2 regions of the Nocardioides secundeburneus genome follow, and region 2 is predicted to be linked to the other one. Evidence: predicted binding sites of a transcription regulator. Region 2 holds the regulator's gene; the other holds the start of a gene.
What was found. The regulator LexA, encoded in region 2, represses DNA repair genes until DNA is damaged. The targets are predictions, from matches to a motif close to TCGAACANNTGTTCGA.

Region 1: ABFT23_RS19310 (HNH endonuclease signature motif containing protein) is a predicted target of LexA. The motif match lies at 2,031-2,046, and genes of this name have one in related genera.

The regions. Positions count from the first base shown of each region.
Region 1 is NZ_JBDUUE010000007.1:112,070-116,252, reverse strand. Features, by position in the region: gene ABFT23_RS19315 (cobalamin-binding protein) at 1-734, shown strand, start outside; gene ABFT23_RS19310 (HNH endonuclease signature motif containing protein) at 770-2,011, opposite strand; gene ABFT23_RS19305 (vWA domain-containing protein) at 2,293-4,183, opposite strand, start outside.
Region 2 is NZ_JBDUUE010000009.1:35,105-39,287, forward strand. Features, by position in the region: gene ABFT23_RS21680 (alkaline phosphatase D family protein) at 1-1,113, opposite strand, end outside; gene lexA (transcriptional repressor LexA) at 1,257-2,006, shown strand; gene ABFT23_RS21690 (SDR family oxidoreductase) at 2,014-2,835, opposite strand; gene ABFT23_RS21695 (penicillin acylase family protein) at 2,904-4,183, shown strand, end outside.

The sequences.
Region 1 (4,183 bases), on a different contig from region 2:
TCGTGTCGAGCACGGCGATGCCGCCCGGGCTGGCGCCGGCCGAGATCGACGCGTTCGTCGCCGCCGCCGTCGCGCGGGGCGAGGACCTCTACCGTCTCGACGCGGGCGCGCTCGGCGACCTCGACGCCGACCTCGTCGTCACGCAGGACCTCTGCGCGGTGTGTGCCGTCGACGTGACCGTCGTCGACGACGCGCTGGCCTACCTGGGGTGCTCGGCCGACGTGCTGACCTTCGACCCGCACACGGTGGCCGAGGTGCTGGCCTCCATCGAGGTGCTCGGCTCCGCCGTCGGGCGGTCCGCCGAGGCGACCGCGTTGGTCGCGTCGCTGCGCGCCCGGCTCGACGCCGTCGGGTCCGTGACGGCTGACGGGCCGCGGCCCCGCGTCGTCGTCCTGGAGTGGACCGACCCGCCCTACGCACCCGGTCACTGGATCCCGGAGATGGTCGAGCTCGCCGGCGGCACGTGCGTGCTCGGGACCGCAGGCCACAGGTCGACCCGCGTGCCGTGGGACGCCGTCCACGCGGCGCGGCCCGACGTCGTCGTCGTCGCACCGTGCGGCTACGACCGCGCCGGGGCGCAGGCCCAGGCCGACGCGCTCGTCGCCGCGGGCCTGCTGCCCGACGACGTGCTCGTGCACGCCGTCGACGCCGACGCCATGTGGGCGCGCCCCGGGCCCCGCCTCGTCGACGGCGTCGAGGAGCTGGCGGGAGTGCTGGCCGGTGCGCGCCGGTAGCCCCGCTCACGTCGTGCGCGGGGCTGGTGGGGCGCTCAGGGATGTCGGCGTGCTCGGGTGCCGGGTGGTGGGCGTCGGTCGACGACTGACTCGACGCCGGTGGGGCTGGTCCAGGTGTAGAGGCCGGGTTCGACCATCCGGTAGGCCCACTGGCCGTGGGTCTTGGCGCGGTGGTGGCGTCGGCAGAGCAGCGCGAGGTTCCAGGTGGCGGTGATGCCGCCGGACTCGAACGGGACGATGTGGTCGAGGTCGACCCGGCGGCGGGTGCAGTCGGGGAACACGCAGCACCGGTCCCGCAACGTGACGCGTTCACGGATCGCGTCACTGGGTCGGTAGGCGGAGGTCTCGACGGATTCGGCGAGGTCGATCACCGGCTTCACCGTGACCTTCGTGCCGGCGGCTTCGCACCACGAGCGGACCTGGTCGACCAGCAGCGGGGTCTGGGTGTTGTCGAGCAGCCCCGGCAGATCAGGGTTGGCGGCGTCGAGGTGGGCGTAGATCGTGACCCCACGACCACCACCGCTGGTGTCGAGGTCGAGGGCGAGCTGGGTACGGGCCATCTCTCCGAGGGCCTGGGAGCGTCGGACGTCGAGGGTCTCGGTCGACCCGAGGTCGGCGAGGGTCTGGGCACGGTCGCGCAGAGCGTATTCGAGATCGACCGCGTCCGCGGTGTCCAACGTGGCGACGACGTCGACGGTGCCGTCGGTGGTCGCCCCGGCCAGGTACACGGTGACGCGCCGGTCCTCGAGCGCGGCGAGACGTCGGGCCTCGGCGTCGGCGGGGTCGTGCTCGGCCCGGGCCGCGTCGACGGTGCGGTCGAGCTGGGCGAACGAGCACCGGTCCGCGACCGGTGCGATGAACCGGTCGACGTGCCAGGCCGCCGCTTCGGACAGCGTCATGGTGGCATCGGCGATCTTGAACGCCCGCCACAGGGCAACCTCGTGCTTGACCACGCGGAGGTAGAGCCGCGGGAGCCGGTGACACAGCTCGAGCGCCCGACCGAGGTAGGTCAGCCCGGCGTCGGTGCTCGTCCCGAGCGAGAGGGCGAGGTCGAGCGCGGCGTACTCCGGCACCGCGGGCGCACCCGGCCCGGCCAGGTGCAACGGACGCTCCACCGACTGCAGCAACACGACGACCTCGTCGCTAGAAGCCTCGTTCCGTTCGGCCCAGGCCAGCACGGACTTCAGCGTCTCGACCTGCGCGTCAGCCTCAGCGAGCCGACGGCCACGCACGGCAAGCAGCAGCGGATCGCTGCCGGTGCGGGTCGCGGTGGCCATAGGCCATGATACCACAAATTCGAACGCATGTTCGAGTCAATCTCGACCACCCTTCAACCCATCCCCCAGGAACTGGCCGCGCTTGGCGGGCGGTGCGCCGGAACTTGCGGAGGCGCCACCGCACGCGCCGGACCAGCACGCCGCGAGAGGCTCGGGGTCAAGGACCAATCCCCAGATCCGCGGAACAGCAAGGCGTAGGGATTGGTCCTTGAGGCCGAGACGCGGCGTGCTACCGCGCGCGGCCAACCCGACCACGCACCTCAGTCACCCACGAGAGCGCCTCAGTCGTCGCCGACCCAGGACCCGCGGCCACCCATCCAGTCCCCGTAGGCCGACCGCAGCCCACTCATCCCGCCGAAGCCGCCGTAGCCGCCGTCCCCGCCCGGCCGCCCGGCGTCCCGCGAGCCGAGGTAGGAGCCGACGACGGCGGCGCCGAGGTCGTCGAGCTCGGGGCTGACCATGCGGCCGTCGACGCGCCGGGCCATCTGCTCGATGAACCGGGCGAGACCGGGGTCGTCGCCGAGGCGGAAGAACGTCGTCTGGGCGCCGAGGCGCCGCGACGCGTCGAGCTCGCGGACGGCGAGCGCGATCGTGACCGGGTGGGGCGGGTAGGAGAAGTAGACCTCGCCGGAGCTCTCGAGGTGCGAGGTCGGCTCACCGTCGGTGACGATCAGCAGCACCGGCTGGGCACCCGGGTGCTTGCGGAAGTGCCGGTTGGCCAGCAGCAGCGCGTGGTGGAGGTTGGTGCCCTTGTCCCACATCGCGTCGAGCGCGGTGAGCTGCTCGATCTCCATCACCTCGGCGTGCCGGCCGAAGCCGATCAGCTGCAGGTGGTCGCCCCGGAACCGGCTCTTGATCAGCGTGTGCAGCGCCAGTGCGGTGCGCTTCATCGGCACCCAGCGCCCGTCCATCGCCATCGAGAACGAGGTGTCGACCAGCAGGGCGACGCAGGCCTGGGTGCGCGCCTCGGTCTCCTGCACCTCGACGTCGTCGATCGTCATCCGCGGGCCAGCGGCATCGCCCGCGCGCCGGACGACGCCGTTGAGCACCGTGCGGGGCACGTCCCACGGCTCGGTGTCGCCGTAGGCCCAGGCGCGCGTGGCGCCCGACCGCTCCCCCGCCGCGCCGGCCCGGAGCATGTCGCGCTGGCCCTGCCGGCCCGACATGCGCTGGGCGACGTCGCGCAGCAGCGCCTTGCCGAGCTGGCGCATCGCCTTCGGCGTCAGGCGCAGCTGGCCGTCGGTGCCGCGCTCGAGGGTGCCGCTGTCACGCAGCGCCTTCTCCAGCTGCTGCAGGGTGCGCGCGTCGACGGCGGCCTCGTCGCCGAGCTGGCGGGCGAGCTTGTCGAGGTCGACGTCGTCGAGCTGCGCGCGCGGGCCCGACTGCGAGAGCTGCTCGGCGAGGTCGTCGAGGTCGGCGAGGTCCTGCAGGACGCCGGTGCCGTCGCCGAGGCCGAGACCCTGCTCGCCGTCGAAGCGCTCGGAACCGCCCCAGTCCTCGCCGGGACGCAGCGCCTGGAGGTTGGCGTCGAGCTGGCCGAGCTGCTCCATGAGCTCGGGCGAGCCGAAGGCCTGCGCGCTCAGCTCCATGAGCTCCTGGCGCTGCTCGGGCGTCATCGAGTTGAGCATCCGCTGCGCGGCGGCCGCGCGTTGCGCGAGGGCGTCGAGGAGCTCGTCGATCGTCTCGGGCCGCTCGGGGAAGAAGTCCCCGTGCTGGGCCATGAAGTCGTCGAAGTCCTGCTGGGTGTCGTCGCCCGCGGCGTGCTTGGCGAGCAGCTCGTTGAGGTCGGCGAGCATGTCGTTGATCGCGGCCCGGTCGGCCTCGGTGGCGCCCTCGAGCGCCTGCTTCATGCCCTGGAAGCGCTGGTCGAGGAGCTCGCGGCCGAGGAGGTCCTTGATCTCCTCGTAGGCCGCGCGGGCCTCGGGGCTCTGCCAGTCGTAGTCGGACAGCTCGCTGACCGCGGCGGCCGGCGACGGCGAGACGTTCTCCATGCGCATCTCGCGGAATGCCCGGTCGGCGTCGTCCATCATCGCGTCGCGCGCGAGCTGCTTGCGCTCCTCGAGCACGGCCCGGTCGAGCAGCTCCTTGACCTGGCGCAGGGTGCCGTCGAGGTCGTGCTTCTGCAGCAGGTCGCGGCGGCGCTCGGCGACCTGGCGCGCGAGGTCGTCGAGG
Region 2 (4,183 bases):
GGTCAACGACTCCTTCAGCCAGCGCAGCTGGGCCGCACTGGTGATGGTGCGGCGGGGGTCGCTGACCCCGGCGTCGGCGGACGGGACGGGGGAGGGGAGCGCGGTCTCGACCGGTGCCGAGCGGTAGCTGCGCAGGTCGAGCATGCTGATCTCGGCCAGCCGTCCGAAGGTCAGGCGCCGGTAGAGGCGCGTGCCGTCTCCGAGACGGGCGCTGCCGCTCATGCGCACCGGCATCCACTCGTCGTAGGCGCGGTGGGCGCGGGCGCGACGGCGGTGGTAGTCGCCCTCGTCGGCCTGGTGGTTCTCAGCTCCGCCCTGCCACTGGTCGTTGGTGACCTCGTGGTCGTCCCACGTGACGATCCACGGGTACTTGGCGTGCAGGGCCTGCAGGTCGGGGTCGGTCTTGTACTGCGCGTGCCGTCGCCGGTAGTCGGAGAGGGAGACCATCTCGTGCCGCGGGTCGTGCGTGCGGATGTCGCGGTCGGTGCTGCCGTAGCCGTACTCGCCGGGGCCGTACTCGTAGAGGTAGTCGCCGAGGTGCAGGACGGCGTGCAGGTCGTCGCGCCGGGCGAGCCCGCGGTAGGCGGCGAACCAGCCGGCCTGCCAGTTGGTGCACGAGACCACCCCGAACCGCAGGTTGCGCGGGCGGGCGCCGGCGGCCGGTGCGGTGCGGAACCGGCCCGTCCGGCTGTGGGTGCCCCGGAAGCCGAAGCGGTAGTAGTACCACCGGGCCGGCTTCAGGCCGGCGACGTCGACCTTCACCGTGTGGTCGCGGGCGGCGCTGGTGACGACGGCGCCGCGGCGCTGGATGCGGCGGAAGTCCCGGCGCGTCGAGACCTCCCAGGTCACCGTCACCTGCGGGCCCCGGCCCGACCCCGGCCGGGCCGCCGCGGTCGGGGTCACGCGCGTCCAGATCACCACCTGGCGCGGCATCGGGTCGCCCGAGGCGACGCCGTGCGCGAAGTAGCGGCGTCCGGCCCGTCGGCGCGGGGACTCGGAGTCGTCGGCGGCGGCGCCGAGCGTGCCGGCCCCGCCGGCGAAAGTGGTCAGGGCGGCGCCGGCGGAGCCGGTCGCGATCACGGTGCGACGGCGCACCGGGAGCTCGGAGGTCACGCCGGGTCCAACGACGATCCCCGGCCGGGGGTACGGCCCCGACGCTCTGGTCGCCGGACGTTCACCTCCTCGTCGCGGACGGCGCCGACACGCCGTTCGAACACATGTTTGATCTCGGCCCTCTTTGGTGGGACAGTGCGGTCATGCCTCGCAGCCGCACGTCCGACGACTCCGCGAACCGCTCGGCGACCAAGGTGCACGAGCTTCCCGACGCTCCCGCCGACGCCACCGGGCTCACCCCGCGCCAGCAGCGCGTGCTGTCCACCATCAAGGACAGCATCGAGCAGCGCGGCTACCCGCCGAGCATGCGCGAGATCGGCGAGGCCGTCGGCCTCACCAGCACCTCGAGCGTCGCCCACCAGCTGCGGGTGCTCGAGCAGAAGGGCTTCCTCAAGCGCGACCCCAACCGGCCGCGGGCGCTCGAGGTCTTCCTGCCCGAGGTCATGGCCGCCCGGCGCTCGATCGGCTCGGCCGACGAGACCAGCTACGACGAGACCGGCATCGGCGACGTCGCCGTCCCCCCGGTCAACGTCCCGCTCCTGGGCCGGATCGCCGCCGGCGGACCCATCCTGGCCGAGGAGAACCTCGAGTCGGTGTTCCCGCTGCCGCAGCAGCTGGTCGGCGACGGCGCCCTGTTCCTCCTCGAGGTCTCCGGCGAGTCGATGATCGATGCCGCCATCTGCGACGGCGACTACGTCGTCGTCCGGCAGGAGCAGACGGCCGACAATGGCACCATCGTGGCCGCGATGATCGACGGCGAGGCCACGGTCAAGACCCTGCAGCGCAAGGACGGCAAGGTCTGGCTCCTGCCGCACAACCCGGCCTTCGAGCCCATCGACGGCACCCACGCCACCATCGTCGGCGTCGTCACGGCGGTGCTGCGCAAGCTCTAGGGCTCGATCAGCGCGGCGTCGAGCCCGGCGCGGTCCGGCGGCGACCCTGCTTCTCGAACAGGGCCATCGCCGGTGCGGCGAGCGAGGGCGCCAGGCTCGAGCCACGCATCAACCCGCCCCGCCAGGCCGGCACGGTGCGCAGCACGCGACGCGAGCCGAGCAGGCCGACGACGGCGTCCGCGATGTCCTCGGTGCCCAGCAGGCGTCCGCCCGACTGCACGAGGTGCCGTCCGCGGCCGTCGGCCATCGCCTCGACCATCGCGGTCGCGACGCCGTCGGGCAGCACCGCGTGCACGCCCACCCCCGACGGCGCCTCCAGCGCCGTCGACGAGGTGATCGAGACGACCGCGGCCTTGGTCGCGGCGTAGACTGACAGCCCGGGCACCGGGCCGAGGCCCGACAGCGACGCCACGTTGACCACCTGGCCGCCGCGCCCGGTCGCCTCGAACGCATCGAGCGCGGTCCGCATGCCCCACAGCACGCCGAGCACGTTGATCTCCACCAGCCCGCGCACCTGGTCGTCGGAGAGGTCGACCAGGTCGCCGTCGAAGCCGACGCCGGCGTTGTTCACCCACACGCCCAGCGGCGCGAGACCGGACGCCGCCGCGGCGACCTCGCGGTGCGCCGCCGGGTCGCGCACGTCCTGGACGACGCCGGTCGCGCCGATCTCCGAGGCCGTGGCCGCCACCGCGGCCGCGTCGACGTCGGTGACCACCACCCGGTGTCCGGTGGCCACGAGGCGCTCGGCGACGGCACGTCCGATGCCGCGCGCGGCGCCGGTGACGACGGCGCTGGTGGGCACGGACACGGTGGCGCTGCGGGACCCCATGCGGGCATGCTGCCGCACCGGGCCCGGCCGCGGGCGTAACCGTCGTCACAGTGCGGCGTTAGCCAGGCATGCGCCGTCCCGTTGCCGCGATCGCGACCAGCCTCCTGCTGCCGCTGCTGGTCGCCGTGCCCACCTCGCCCGCACCGGCGGCCCCCGCCGCCATCTCCGGCACCCCCGCCGCCGACCGGGCCGAGCCGGGCACCGCCGCGAAGCCGAAGCCACGCCGGCCGCGCTACGAGGCCCGCATCCGGTGGACGAAGCACGGCATCCCGCACATCACCGCGACGAACGTCGCCTCACTCGGCTTCGGCAGCGGCTACGCCGCGACCGAGGCCTCGGCCTGCACGTTGTTCGACACGATCGTCACCGGTCGCGGGCTCCGATCGCGGTGGTTCGGCCCGGGTGGCCGCTACGACGACCACGTGTCGATGAACGGCACCAACCTGCAGGTCGACACGCTCGTCACCGACCTGCGCAACCGGCGCGTCGTCGAGCGGCTGCTGGCGAGCGGGGCCGGCCCCGGTCGTGAGCCGCGTGCGCTGGTGCGCGGCTACGTCGCCGGCATCAACCGGTGGCTGCGCACCCGCAGGATCACCGACCCGGCGTGCCGAGGGGCGGGCTACCTGCGGCCCGACGTCACCACCCTCGACCTCTGGTACGGCGTCTACCTCGCGAACCTGCTCGCCTCGACCGGCGTGTTCGTCAAGGAGATCGCCGACGCCGACCCGCCGTCGCTCACCGAGCCCGGCCTGCCCGAGCTGCCGCTGCGGGCCTCGCAGGTCGACCGCGACGCGCTGCTGACGGCGCTCGGCAAGGACCCCGCCAGCCCGTTCGGCTCCAACGCCACGGCCGTCGGCGGAGCCGAGACCTCGACCCGGCGCGGCATGCTGCTCGGCAACCCGCACTTCCCGTGGCAGGGCCGCTACCGCTTCACCCAGCAGCACCTGACCATCCCGGGCCGCTACGACGTCGCCGGCGCCTCGCTCATCGGCTCGCCCGCCGTCAACATCGGCTGGAACTCCTCGGTCGCCTGGAGCCACACGGTCTCGACGGCCTACCGCTTCACGCCCTACGAGTACCGGCTGCTCGGCAGCCCGACCACCTACCTCACCGACGGCGGCCCGCGGCAGCTCGAGCACCGGTTCGTGACGATCAAGGTGAAGCGGCCCGACGGCTCCGTCGGCACCGTGCGGGAGGACCTCTGGCGCACCGACCAGGGCTACGTCGTCGACTCCCCGGCCACGCTGATGCCGTGGGGCGTGCTGAGCGTCTGGGCCATCCGCGACGCCAACGCCGAGCACCTGCGCACCATCGACACTTTCTGGGAGATGGGCAAGGCCTTGAGCGT